DNA from 2 places in the Arthrobacter sp. zg-Y1219 genome. Region 1 is predicted to be linked to the other one. Evidence: riboswitches for the same ligand, from Rfam matches in the RefSeq annotation. Region 1 holds a riboswitch; the other holds the start of a gene.
The links. Region 1 has a riboswitch for S-adenosylmethionine ahead of QNO00_RS09235 (LLM class flavin-dependent oxidoreductase). Riboswitches for the same ligand answer to the same signal wherever they lie in the genome.
Positions count from the first base shown of each region.

Region 2: linked by a shared signal. The riboswitch ahead of QNO00_RS08335 (bifunctional o-acetylhomoserine/o-acetylserine sulfhydrylase) and the one ahead of QNO00_RS09235 (LLM class flavin-dependent oxidoreductase) in region 1 are both predicted to bind S-adenosylmethionine.

Region 1 is NZ_JASKLY010000013.1:17,566-22,314, reverse strand. It holds gene QNO00_RS09250 (ABC transporter permease) at 1-138, opposite strand, end outside; gene QNO00_RS09245 (aliphatic sulfonate ABC transporter substrate-binding protein) at 138-1,238, opposite strand; gene QNO00_RS09240 (ABC transporter ATP-binding protein) at 1,367-2,197, opposite strand; SAM riboswitch class IV at 2,565-2,680, shown strand; gene QNO00_RS09235 (LLM class flavin-dependent oxidoreductase) at 2,806-4,173, shown strand; gene QNO00_RS09230 (alpha/beta fold hydrolase) at 4,295-4,749, shown strand, end outside.
Region 2 is NZ_JASKLY010000012.1:282,924-287,672, reverse strand. It holds gene metX (homoserine O-acetyltransferase MetX) at 1-1,028, opposite strand, end outside; gene QNO00_RS08335 (bifunctional o-acetylhomoserine/o-acetylserine sulfhydrylase) at 1,103-2,419, opposite strand; SAM riboswitch class IV at 2,487-2,602, opposite strand; gene QNO00_RS08330 (VOC family protein) at 2,852-3,502, shown strand; gene QNO00_RS08325 (putative endonuclease domain-containing protein) at 3,861-4,556, shown strand; gene QNO00_RS08320 (glycoside hydrolase family 2 protein) at 4,662-4,749, opposite strand, start outside.

The DNA of each region.
Region 1 (4,749 bases):
GGAGAGCGGTCCGGACGGCGCCGGGTTGTGTTCCGGTCCGGCCGGAGGCGCCGCAGTGGCTCCGGCGGCGGCTCTCCCGGCCCGGGAGGTTGGGACGGCGCTGTTTCCGGTGAGGTAGGGGTTGTCGATGCCTGTCATCAGGACTCCTTGACCGCGTCCGGGTCAGCGTTCTGCACGTAGGAATCATCGAGCAGGCTGTCCAGTGCCGTGTCGACGGCGTCCTGGCCGGCCACGTCACCGGTTTCCACGAGGGTGGGCCCGATCTTTTCGAGCACGCTGCGCTGGGCCTCGCCCGGCGCCGGGTCGACGTCGAGGTTGCTGCGGTCCAGCACCACCGTCTGCGCCACCGCCAGGTCCAGTCCGGCGACGTCGGCGAGGATCCGCGCGGTTTCCTCCGGGTTTTCGGCGGCCCAGGCGCGGGCCTTCTCGTAGGCGTTGACCACTGCCTGCGCCTGTTCCGGGTCCTCCGCAAGGAAGGCCTCGTTGGCAGCCAGGATCCCGTAGGTGTTGAAGTCCAGGTTGCGGTAGATCAGCTGGGCGCCGTTCTGCTCGGCGCCGGCCATGATCGGATCCAGTCCGGCCCAGGCGTCCACCGATCCGTTTTCCAGGGCGGTGCGCCCGTCGGCGTGCTGCAGCTGTTCCACGGTGACGTCGGAGAGGCTGAGTCCGGCCTCCTCGAGGGCCTGGACCAGGAAGAAGTAGGGGTCGGTGCCCTTGGTGGCGGCCACCGACTTGCCCTTGAGGTCCGCCACCGAGGTGACGTCCGAGTCGGCGCCGACCACCAGTGCCGACCATTCCGGCTGGGAGAAGACGTCGATGGCCTTGATCGGCGAGCCGTTGGCCCGGTTGAGCAGCGCGGCGGAGCCCGCCGTGGATCCGATGTCGATGGCTCCGGAGCGCAGGTTCTCGTTGGCCTTGTTGGACCCGGCGGACTGCACCCACTCCACGGTGACACCGTCCTCTTCCAGCGAGGATTCGAGCCAGCCCTTCTCCTTGATGATCAGGCTGAGCGGGTTGTAGGTGGCGAAATCAAGGGTGAGGGTTCCGCCGTCGGCCGCTTCCGCGTTGGCGGCGGGCTCGGTATCTTCACCGGCAACGCAGCCGGTCAGCAGCAGCGAGGCTGCGGCTGCGGCCGCGGCCAGGGCCTTGACCGGCCCGCGGGACAGGGCCGGTCGGCGGCGGGCCGGAGAAGAGTTGGCGGAAGGGGCGGGGGAAGGAACGACGGAACGGCTGTTCATGGGAGTTCTTTCTGCTGGAGGACGGCGAGCCGGGCGGAAAACGGCACTGAACTGCTGGGGGAGCGTCCGGACGAAGGGAACGGACGCAGGTGAGAAGGAGCTGCTGGGGAGGGGCGGGTGCCGGGAGGCTAGTGGCGGTCGACGCCGAGGCTGGCCAGGAGCTCGCCGCGCATTCGCGCCAGCTCCGCCGAGGCCCGGTCCCGCGGCCGGTTGCCGGGCACGGTGATGACCTGGGTGATCGTGGCGCCGGATTTCTCCTGTTCCTTGCCCAGCACAATGATCCGGTCCGCCAGCTGGAGGGCTTCATCCACGTCGTGGGTGACCAGCAGCACGGTGGTGGGGGTGGCCGTGTGCACCGAGAGGAGCAGGTCCTGCATCTTCAGCCGGGTCAGCGCGTCCAGGGCGCCGAAGGGCTCATCGAGCAGCAGCACCCCGGGGGTCCGGGCCAGGGCACGGGCCAGGGAGGCGCGCTGGGCCATGCCGCCGGAGACCGCCCGCGGGCGGTGCTTGGCGAACGGGCCCAGCTCCACCAGCTCCAGCAGCTCGGCCACCTTCGCCTTGCCGTGCTTGGCGCTCATGCTTTTGGGCAGGCCCATCGCGATGTTGGCCTGGAGCGTCTGCCAGGGCAGCAGCCGCGGCTCCTGGAATGCGACGGCGCAGCGGTCGTCGATCCCGTGCACGGGGGTGCCGTTGATCAGGACTTCTCCGGTGCTGGCGGCGTCCAGGCCGGCTGCGGCACGCAGCAGCGTGGATTTTCCGCAGCCGCTGGACCCGAGGATGGCCAGGACCTCGCCCGGGCGCACCTCGAAGTTGATGTTCCGCAGCACCCGGTGTGCTTCGGGGCCGGCGCCGAAGGTGCGGCCCAGCGAGGAAAACGTGACGGGAAGAGCGGAGCCGGCGGCCTGAAGCGGTGCAGCGGGCGGCGCGGCGGCAGGGGACTGTGAAGCCAAGGCGGTCATGTGAACTCTCCATCGGTCCTGGCAGTAGCACCCTACGGAAAACGCCTTGGGCCGGTTACGGCCTCCTGCGGTGTTGTCCTCGCTATTGCCGTTCCTCAAGGAGGAGGTACGGCAACCAGGGTTGCTGCGGCTTCACTGATCCAGGTCTCTCAGCCGCTCGGGATGGTCAAGAGCCACTAAACGCTTCATTCGGACAACGGGCAAGTCCCCGGCGTAATATTTCGACGCCGCTGTGCCAGCCGGAAAACCGCCGCGCGCGCCGGCCTGGAGGCCCAGGTCCGCCGCGGGGCCGGCTCCGTGCCCGCGGTTCACACAGGGTCATTGACTTCCGTTGAGCCGCATCGCTGTGCCAATACTGGAGCCGAAGGATCATGAGTCCCAACGCGAAGCTCTGGCTGGTTGGGCGGCAACCCTCTTCTCCGTAGCGGGGTGCCCCAGATGAGGATCCGGCCGTTGCGCGTCCGCGAACGGCAAGTACGGCGTTCCCTCAGGGGCGTCCCGTTCCGAAAGGTTCCCCCGTGACCGAGCAGAACATCCAGCCGACCACACAGAGCACCCCCTCCACCGAGCAGGACACCCAGCCCACCGCACAGGGCACCCCGCGGCAGATCCGGTTCAATGCCTTCGACATGAACTGCGTGGGCCACCAGTCCCCGGGGCTGTGGCGCCATCCGCAGGACCAGTCAGCCAATTACACCGACCTCCGCTACTGGGCCAACCTCGCCAAAACCTGCGAAAAAGGCCTGTTCGACGGCATCTTCCTCGCCGATGTGCTGGGCACATACGACGTCTACGGCGGCTCCAACGAAGCCACCCTGCGCCAGGGCACCCAGGTTCCGGTGAACGACCCGCTGCTGCTGGTCTCCGCGATGGCCCTGGTCACCGAACACCTCGGATTCGGCGTCACCGCCGGCACCGCCTATGAACATCCCTATCCGTTTGCCCGCCGGCTTTCGACCCTGGACCACCTCACCAACGGGCGGGTCGGCTGGAATGTCGTTACCGGCTATCTGCCCTCCGCCGCGCGGAATCTGGGCGCGGAAGACCAGCTGGAGCACGACGAGCGCTACAACCACGCCGACGAATACCTCGAGGTCATCTACAAACTGCTCGAGGGCTCCTGGGAGGACGACGCCGTCGTCCGCGACAAGGAAACCGGCGTCTTCACCGACCCGGCCAAGGTCCACGACATCAACCACGAGGGGAAGTACTTCAAGGTTCCGGGCATCCACATCAGCGAGCCCTCGCCGCAGCGCACCCCGGTGATCTACCAGGCCGGCGCCTCCCCGCGCGGCATCGCCTTCGCCGCAGGCAACGCGGAGGCCGTGTTTGTGGGGGCGCCCACCAAGGAGAAGCTCAAGGCCACCGTCACGAAGATCCGCGACGCCGCCGAAGCCGCCGGCCGGGACCGGCACTCGATCCGGATCTACACGCTGATGACGGTGATTACCGCCGCCACCGCGCAGGAGGCCGCCGCGAAGCACGAGGATTACCAGCAGTACGCCAGCCACGAAGGCGCGCTGGCCCTGATGTCCGGCTGGATGGGAGTGGACCTGTCCACCTACAACTTGGACGAGCCGCTGGGCAACGTGAAATCCAATGCCATCCAGTCCGCCGCGTCGAATTTCCAGAAACCGAAGGACGACGGCGAACCCTGGACGGTGCGCGACATCGCCGACTCCGCCGGCATCGGCGGACTGGGACCGCGGATGGTCGGCTCGGGCGCGGAGATCGCCGAAGAAATGATCCGCTGGGCGGAGGAAACCGACGTCGACGGCTTTAACCTGGCCTATGCCATCACCCCCGGCACGTTTGAAGACATCGTGGAGTTTGTGGTGCCCGAACTGCAGAAGCGCGGCGCCTACCGGACCGAATATGCGCCGGGTACCCTGCGCAACAAGCTCTTCGACGCCGGCGACAAGCTCCCGGCGGAGCACCGCGGTGCATCGTTCCGGCTGCAGCCCGCCGTGCGCTGACCTTCGGGCCGGCGTCCTGTTCTGCCGGACCGGGCATTGACCGGCCGCCCGGTCCGCTCCTACGTTTGAAAGGAACGTCCACCCTTACGGGCGCAACTTTCCCAGCCAGCAGGAGCCTGCCATGGAATCCTCAGCCAATGCCTCCGGAATAGCCCTATCCGCAGACGGAACCCGCATTGCCTGGTCCCGCCAAGGCAGCGGCCCGCCGCTCGTGATTGTCGATCCCCTTCTGGCCGACCGCAGCAGCTCCAGCACCCGGGTCCTTGCCGACCTGCTCTCGGAAAACCACACGGTCTACACCTATGACCGGCGCGGCATGGGAGAAAGCGGCATGGGGGAGGAATACACGGCAGAGTCCGACGTCGATGACCTGCTGGCAGTGGTGCAGGTGGCCGGCGGATCTGCCGCCCTCTACGGGTTTGCCTCCGGAGCTTTCCTGGCGCTGCGGGCCGCCGAGGAGTCGGCGGTGATCACCCGCGTGGTGGCGCTGGAGCCCAGCCCGGCGATCGACGACGGCGACGATGAACTCCTGGTGCTCCAGACCGAGCTGGAGGGACTGGCCGGTGTTGAAGTTCC
Region 2 (4,749 bases), on a different contig from region 1:
GTTGTGTCTCCGGGCAAGGCCGCGGCCAGAACCTCGGATTGCTGCGGAAAGTAGAGCCGGTCCGAGTCCACGGCGGCAATGAAGAACTCGGCGGTGACGCCGGCCAGGGCCTGCTCCAGCGGTCCGCGGCCGCGGGCGACGTCGTGGCTCATCAGTGCTTCGGTCAGCACCAGGTAGCTGTTGGCGTCGAACCGGTCCACGAGCTTCCGGGCCTGATGGTCCAGATAGCTCTCCACGGCATAGCGTCCCCGGCCCGCCGACAGGGCAGATCCCAACGGATCCTCCTGCGGCTGCGGTTCGTGCCCGAAACGGTATTCCAGTTCCGGCTCCGAGCGGTAGGTGATGTGCGCGATGCGCCGGGCCAGGCCCAGCCCGGCCGCCGGCGTCCTGCCGTTGTAGTAATCACCGCCGTTGAAATGCGGATCCAGCCGGATGGCTTCAAGCTGCGCCTGGCCAAAGGCAATCTGTTCCGCGGAGCTGGCCGCCGTGCACGCGATCACGGCGCAGCGCCGCACCCGGGCGGGTTCGGTGACGGCCCACTCCAGGGCCCGCGCCCCGCCGAGCGAGCCGCCCAGCACCGTGTGCCAGCTCCGGATGCCGAGCAGGTCCGCCAGCCGCGCCTCGGCGCGGACCGAGTCGCGGACCGTGACAAACGGAAAGCGCGAGCCCCAGGGCAGGCCCTGCGGATCAGCCGAGGACGGCCCGGTGGATCCGTAGCAGCCGCCGAGCATGTTGATCGAGACGACGAAAAACCGGTTGGTGTCGACGGTTTTTCCGGGACCCACCAGGGTGTCCCACCAGCCGTCCTCCGCGGAATCCCCCCGCGCCACGTGGGTGCTGCCGGTAAGGGCGTGGCAGATCAGGACGGCATTGGAGGCGTCGTCGTTCAGCTGCCCCCACGTCTCATAGGCGAGGGAAACCTGGGGCAGGCGCCCGCCGGTTTCCAGCTCCAGGCTGCCGATCTTGGCGTGGAGCAGCACCCCGTCCGGGGCCGGGGCGGGGTGCTGCGGCGCCGTCGGAACGCTCAACGGCGCAGCCGAATCGGACGCGGCGGAACCGGAAAGGACGGTGTTCCGGGGTGAAGGCACTGCCACGCTAACCGCTACGCTCCCTTGGCGGCGCGGAAGCCGGCGTCGAGGTCGGCGATGATGTCATCAACGTGCTCAATCCCCACCGACAGCCGGACCAGTCCGGGGCTGACACCGGCAGCGAGCTGCGCCTCGGCCCCGAGCTGGCTGTGCGTGGTCGACGCCGGATGGATCACCAACGAGCGCACGTCGCCCACGTTGGCCACATGGGAGTGCAGCTCGAGGGCATCCACGAAGCGCTTCCCTGCCTCAATGCCGCCGGTGATGTCGAAGGAAACAATGGCACCGGTGCCGCGCGGCCCGTACTTGCGCCCGCGTTCGTACCAGGGGCTGGATTCCAGGCCGGCGTACGCGACGGAGATGACGTCGTCGTGCGCTTCCAGCCAGTTCGCGACGGCCACGGCGTTGGCGACGTGACGCTCCATCCGCAGGCTCAGCGTCTCCAGGCCCTGGGCAATCAGGAACGCGTTGAACGGGGAGACGGCCGGCCCGAGGTCGCGGAGCAGCTGCACCCGGGCCTTGAGGATGTAGGCGAGGTTGGCGCCCAGAAGGCCGTTGGCGCCGAGGTCGCGGGCGTAGACCAGCCCGTTGTAGCTCTCATCCGGGGTGTTGAAGCCGGGGAATTTCTCCGGATCGGCGCCGAAGTCGAAGTTGCCCGAATCCACGATGACGCCGGCGATCGAGTTGCCGTGCCCGCCCAGGTACTTCGTGGCCGAGTGCACCACGATATCCGCGCCCCATTCGATGGGCCGGATCAGGTACGGGGTGGAGAGCGTATTATCCACGATCAGCGGCACTCCGGCCTCGTGCGCGACGGCGCTGATGCCTTCGAGGTCCAGCACGTCCTGGCGCGGGTTGGAGACCACTTCCCCGAAGAAGGCCTTGGTGTTGGGCTGCACGGCGGCGCGCCACTGCTCCAGGTTGTCCGGATCCGCCACGAACGTCACGGCGATGCCGAACTTTTTCAGGGTGTGCTTGAACAGGTTGTAGGTGCCGCCGTACAGGCTGGGGCTGGCGACGATGTGGTCTCCGGCCTCGGCCAGGTTGAGGATCGCGACGGTCTCCGCGGCCTGCCCGGACGCGAGCAGCAGCGCCCCGAGCCCACCCTCCAGGGACGCGAGGCGCTTTTCCACCGCTTCCTGGGTGGGGTTGCCGATGCGGGTGTAGATCGGCTCCAGCTCGGCCAGCGCAAACCGGTTGGCCGCAGCCTCGGCGCTGGGAAAGACGAACGAGGTGGTTTGGTAGATGGGCAGCGCGCGGGCGCCGGTGACGGCGTCGGGCTCCTGTCCCACATGGATCTGACGGGTTTCGAATGACCAGTTTCCTGACATGGCGTGCTCCCTATACCAGGGGCCGCACCGAGACTTCCGGCCCCGAAGGTAGCCGGCAGCCACGTGTGACCCGCGCTTGCCGTACGTCCTCTGACGTACAGCCAGGTCTTCACCCGGGGCACCCCACCGCGGTTGGAGGGTTGCCGGCCAGCAAGCCGGGGCTATCTGCTGGCACTCATGACCTATTCCCCCAATGAAAACGGATAACCCCGAAGCCCGCAACCTCTGTGACGGATCATTTCCCCGCGGGTTCGGGTGGCCGCGCCGGATGCCGGAAAGGATCAAGAATTAGGGCATCCGCAGCACTCCGGTGGTCCGGCACCGGGCGCAGGATGAGGCCGCCGGCGGAACATCTGCAGCTCAAACCTGCCATTTGACGACTTAGGCCAGCCTTGGTCGTGAGGTCAGTCACAACGTGCCATTATGGGCCGCATGCGCTTGGACCATGTTTCTTATGCCTGTGAATCCGACGGTCTTTTGGCCACTACCGAGAGGATTGCTTCCGCTCTGGGAGCGGACTTCGTCAAGGGCGGTGTGCATCCTCGCTTCGGCACCCGCAACATGATTCTTCCCCTGGCCAACCACCAATATGTCGAGGTGGTCGAGGCCCTGAACCATCCGGCGTCGGACAAGGCGCCCTTCGGCCAGGCCGTCCGCCAGCGCTCCGAATGCGGCGGCGGCTGGATGGGCTGGTGCGTAGCCGTGGACGACCTTTCACCCTTTGAAGCGCGTCTGGGCCGCGAGTCGGTGCCCGGAAACCGAAAGTTTCCCGACGGCCAGGAACTGACCTGGCAGCAGATCGGCATCAACGGCCTGATCGCCGACCCCCAGGTGCCGTACATGCTGCGCTGGGACGACGGCACCGAGCCGCTGCACCCTTCGGCCGCCCTGCCCGGCATGCCGGGCTCCGTGAAGCTGGACTCGCTGACCATCGCCGGGTCGGCCGAGCGCGTGACCCAGTGGCTGGGCACCCCGGTCGAGGAACCGCTGGAAAATGTGGGCGTGACCTGGATTTCTCCCAAGGGAACCCCCGGCATCATGTCCGTCAGCTTCAACACGGCCAATGGTTCAGTCGAGATCTAGGTTCCCCGGATCCCTCCGCTGCGCAATGGCGGGATTCTCCCTAACCGGAGGGTTTTCCACAACGGGGAGTCCTGCCCTCGCGGGCCGTCCGCCGCCCGTCCAGCCTTGAGGCATGGACCCTGCACTCATATTCTCAGCCGATGCCGCAGCCCACGGTACGGACCGGCGTTCCCTGGCGCTGAGCTGCCGATCGGGCAAACTTGTCCGACTCCGGCCCGGTGTCTACATTCAGGCGGACGACTGGCTGAATCTGCCTCCTTGGGAGCGGGAGCGGGCACGTATCCGGGCCGCCGTGGAACAGGTACCGGGGCAGCGCATCCTTATCCAACAATCCGCGGCAGTTATTTGGGGATTGCCCGTGATTGGGAAATCGCCCGAAGTACTGTTGCTGGCCGTTCATCCCACGCATGGCAGGCGCCGCGGGGATCTCCGCTGGGCTGAGCGCCGGCTGCTGGAACCTGTCACCACGTGGGACGGGGTCCCCCTGACGTCCCGAGCACACACCGTCCTGGACATGGCTGCCTATCTGAACTTTGAACGTGCAGTCCCGGCCATGGACCATGTGCTGCGGCCGGATCCCGTTCGCAGTCTTCCCGGTCTGAGGCAAGAGCACCTTCGGGAGTTGGCGGAGCAGCTGCCTGGCCGCACCAAACGGCTCCGGGCTCAGCGGGTTATCGACTTCGCGCAGGTGCTCTCCGAGTCAGCCGGTGAGTCCTATTCGCGGGCTGTGCTGCATCTGCATGGTTTCCCGGAGCCTGAGCTCCAGCACGGATTCGACACCTCGTCAGGCCGATTCCGTACCGACTTCTACTGGCCCGAGCACAGGCTCGCCGGGGAGTTCGACGGAGCAGTGAAATACGGACGCGGCAAAGAGAGCCGTGCACCGGCGTGGGACACGCTCGTCCGGGAGAAACGCCGGGAAGACGCTATTCGGGCCACCGGCGTGGGATTTGTCCGCTGGTCTTGGAATGACATCACCCGGCCACCCCAACACCCAGAGGGTTTGGTGCAGCGTCTGGTCCGGGCTGGACTGCCCCAATCCCGCCACCGCTGATTCCCTCCGCTTTGTGGGCATTCCCTCCGCTGCGCAGCGGAGGGAACGCCACAGGCCGGAGGGTTTCGCCCGAGGCCCGGATCTCCCGCCCGCCGATCCGGCCGGCTAGCCCCGACCGGCCCCAGCAGCCCCAGCCGCCCTGATCAGCCGGGCGTTGAGCCCGCGGACCGTTCCGGCGTCGATCTTCACCACG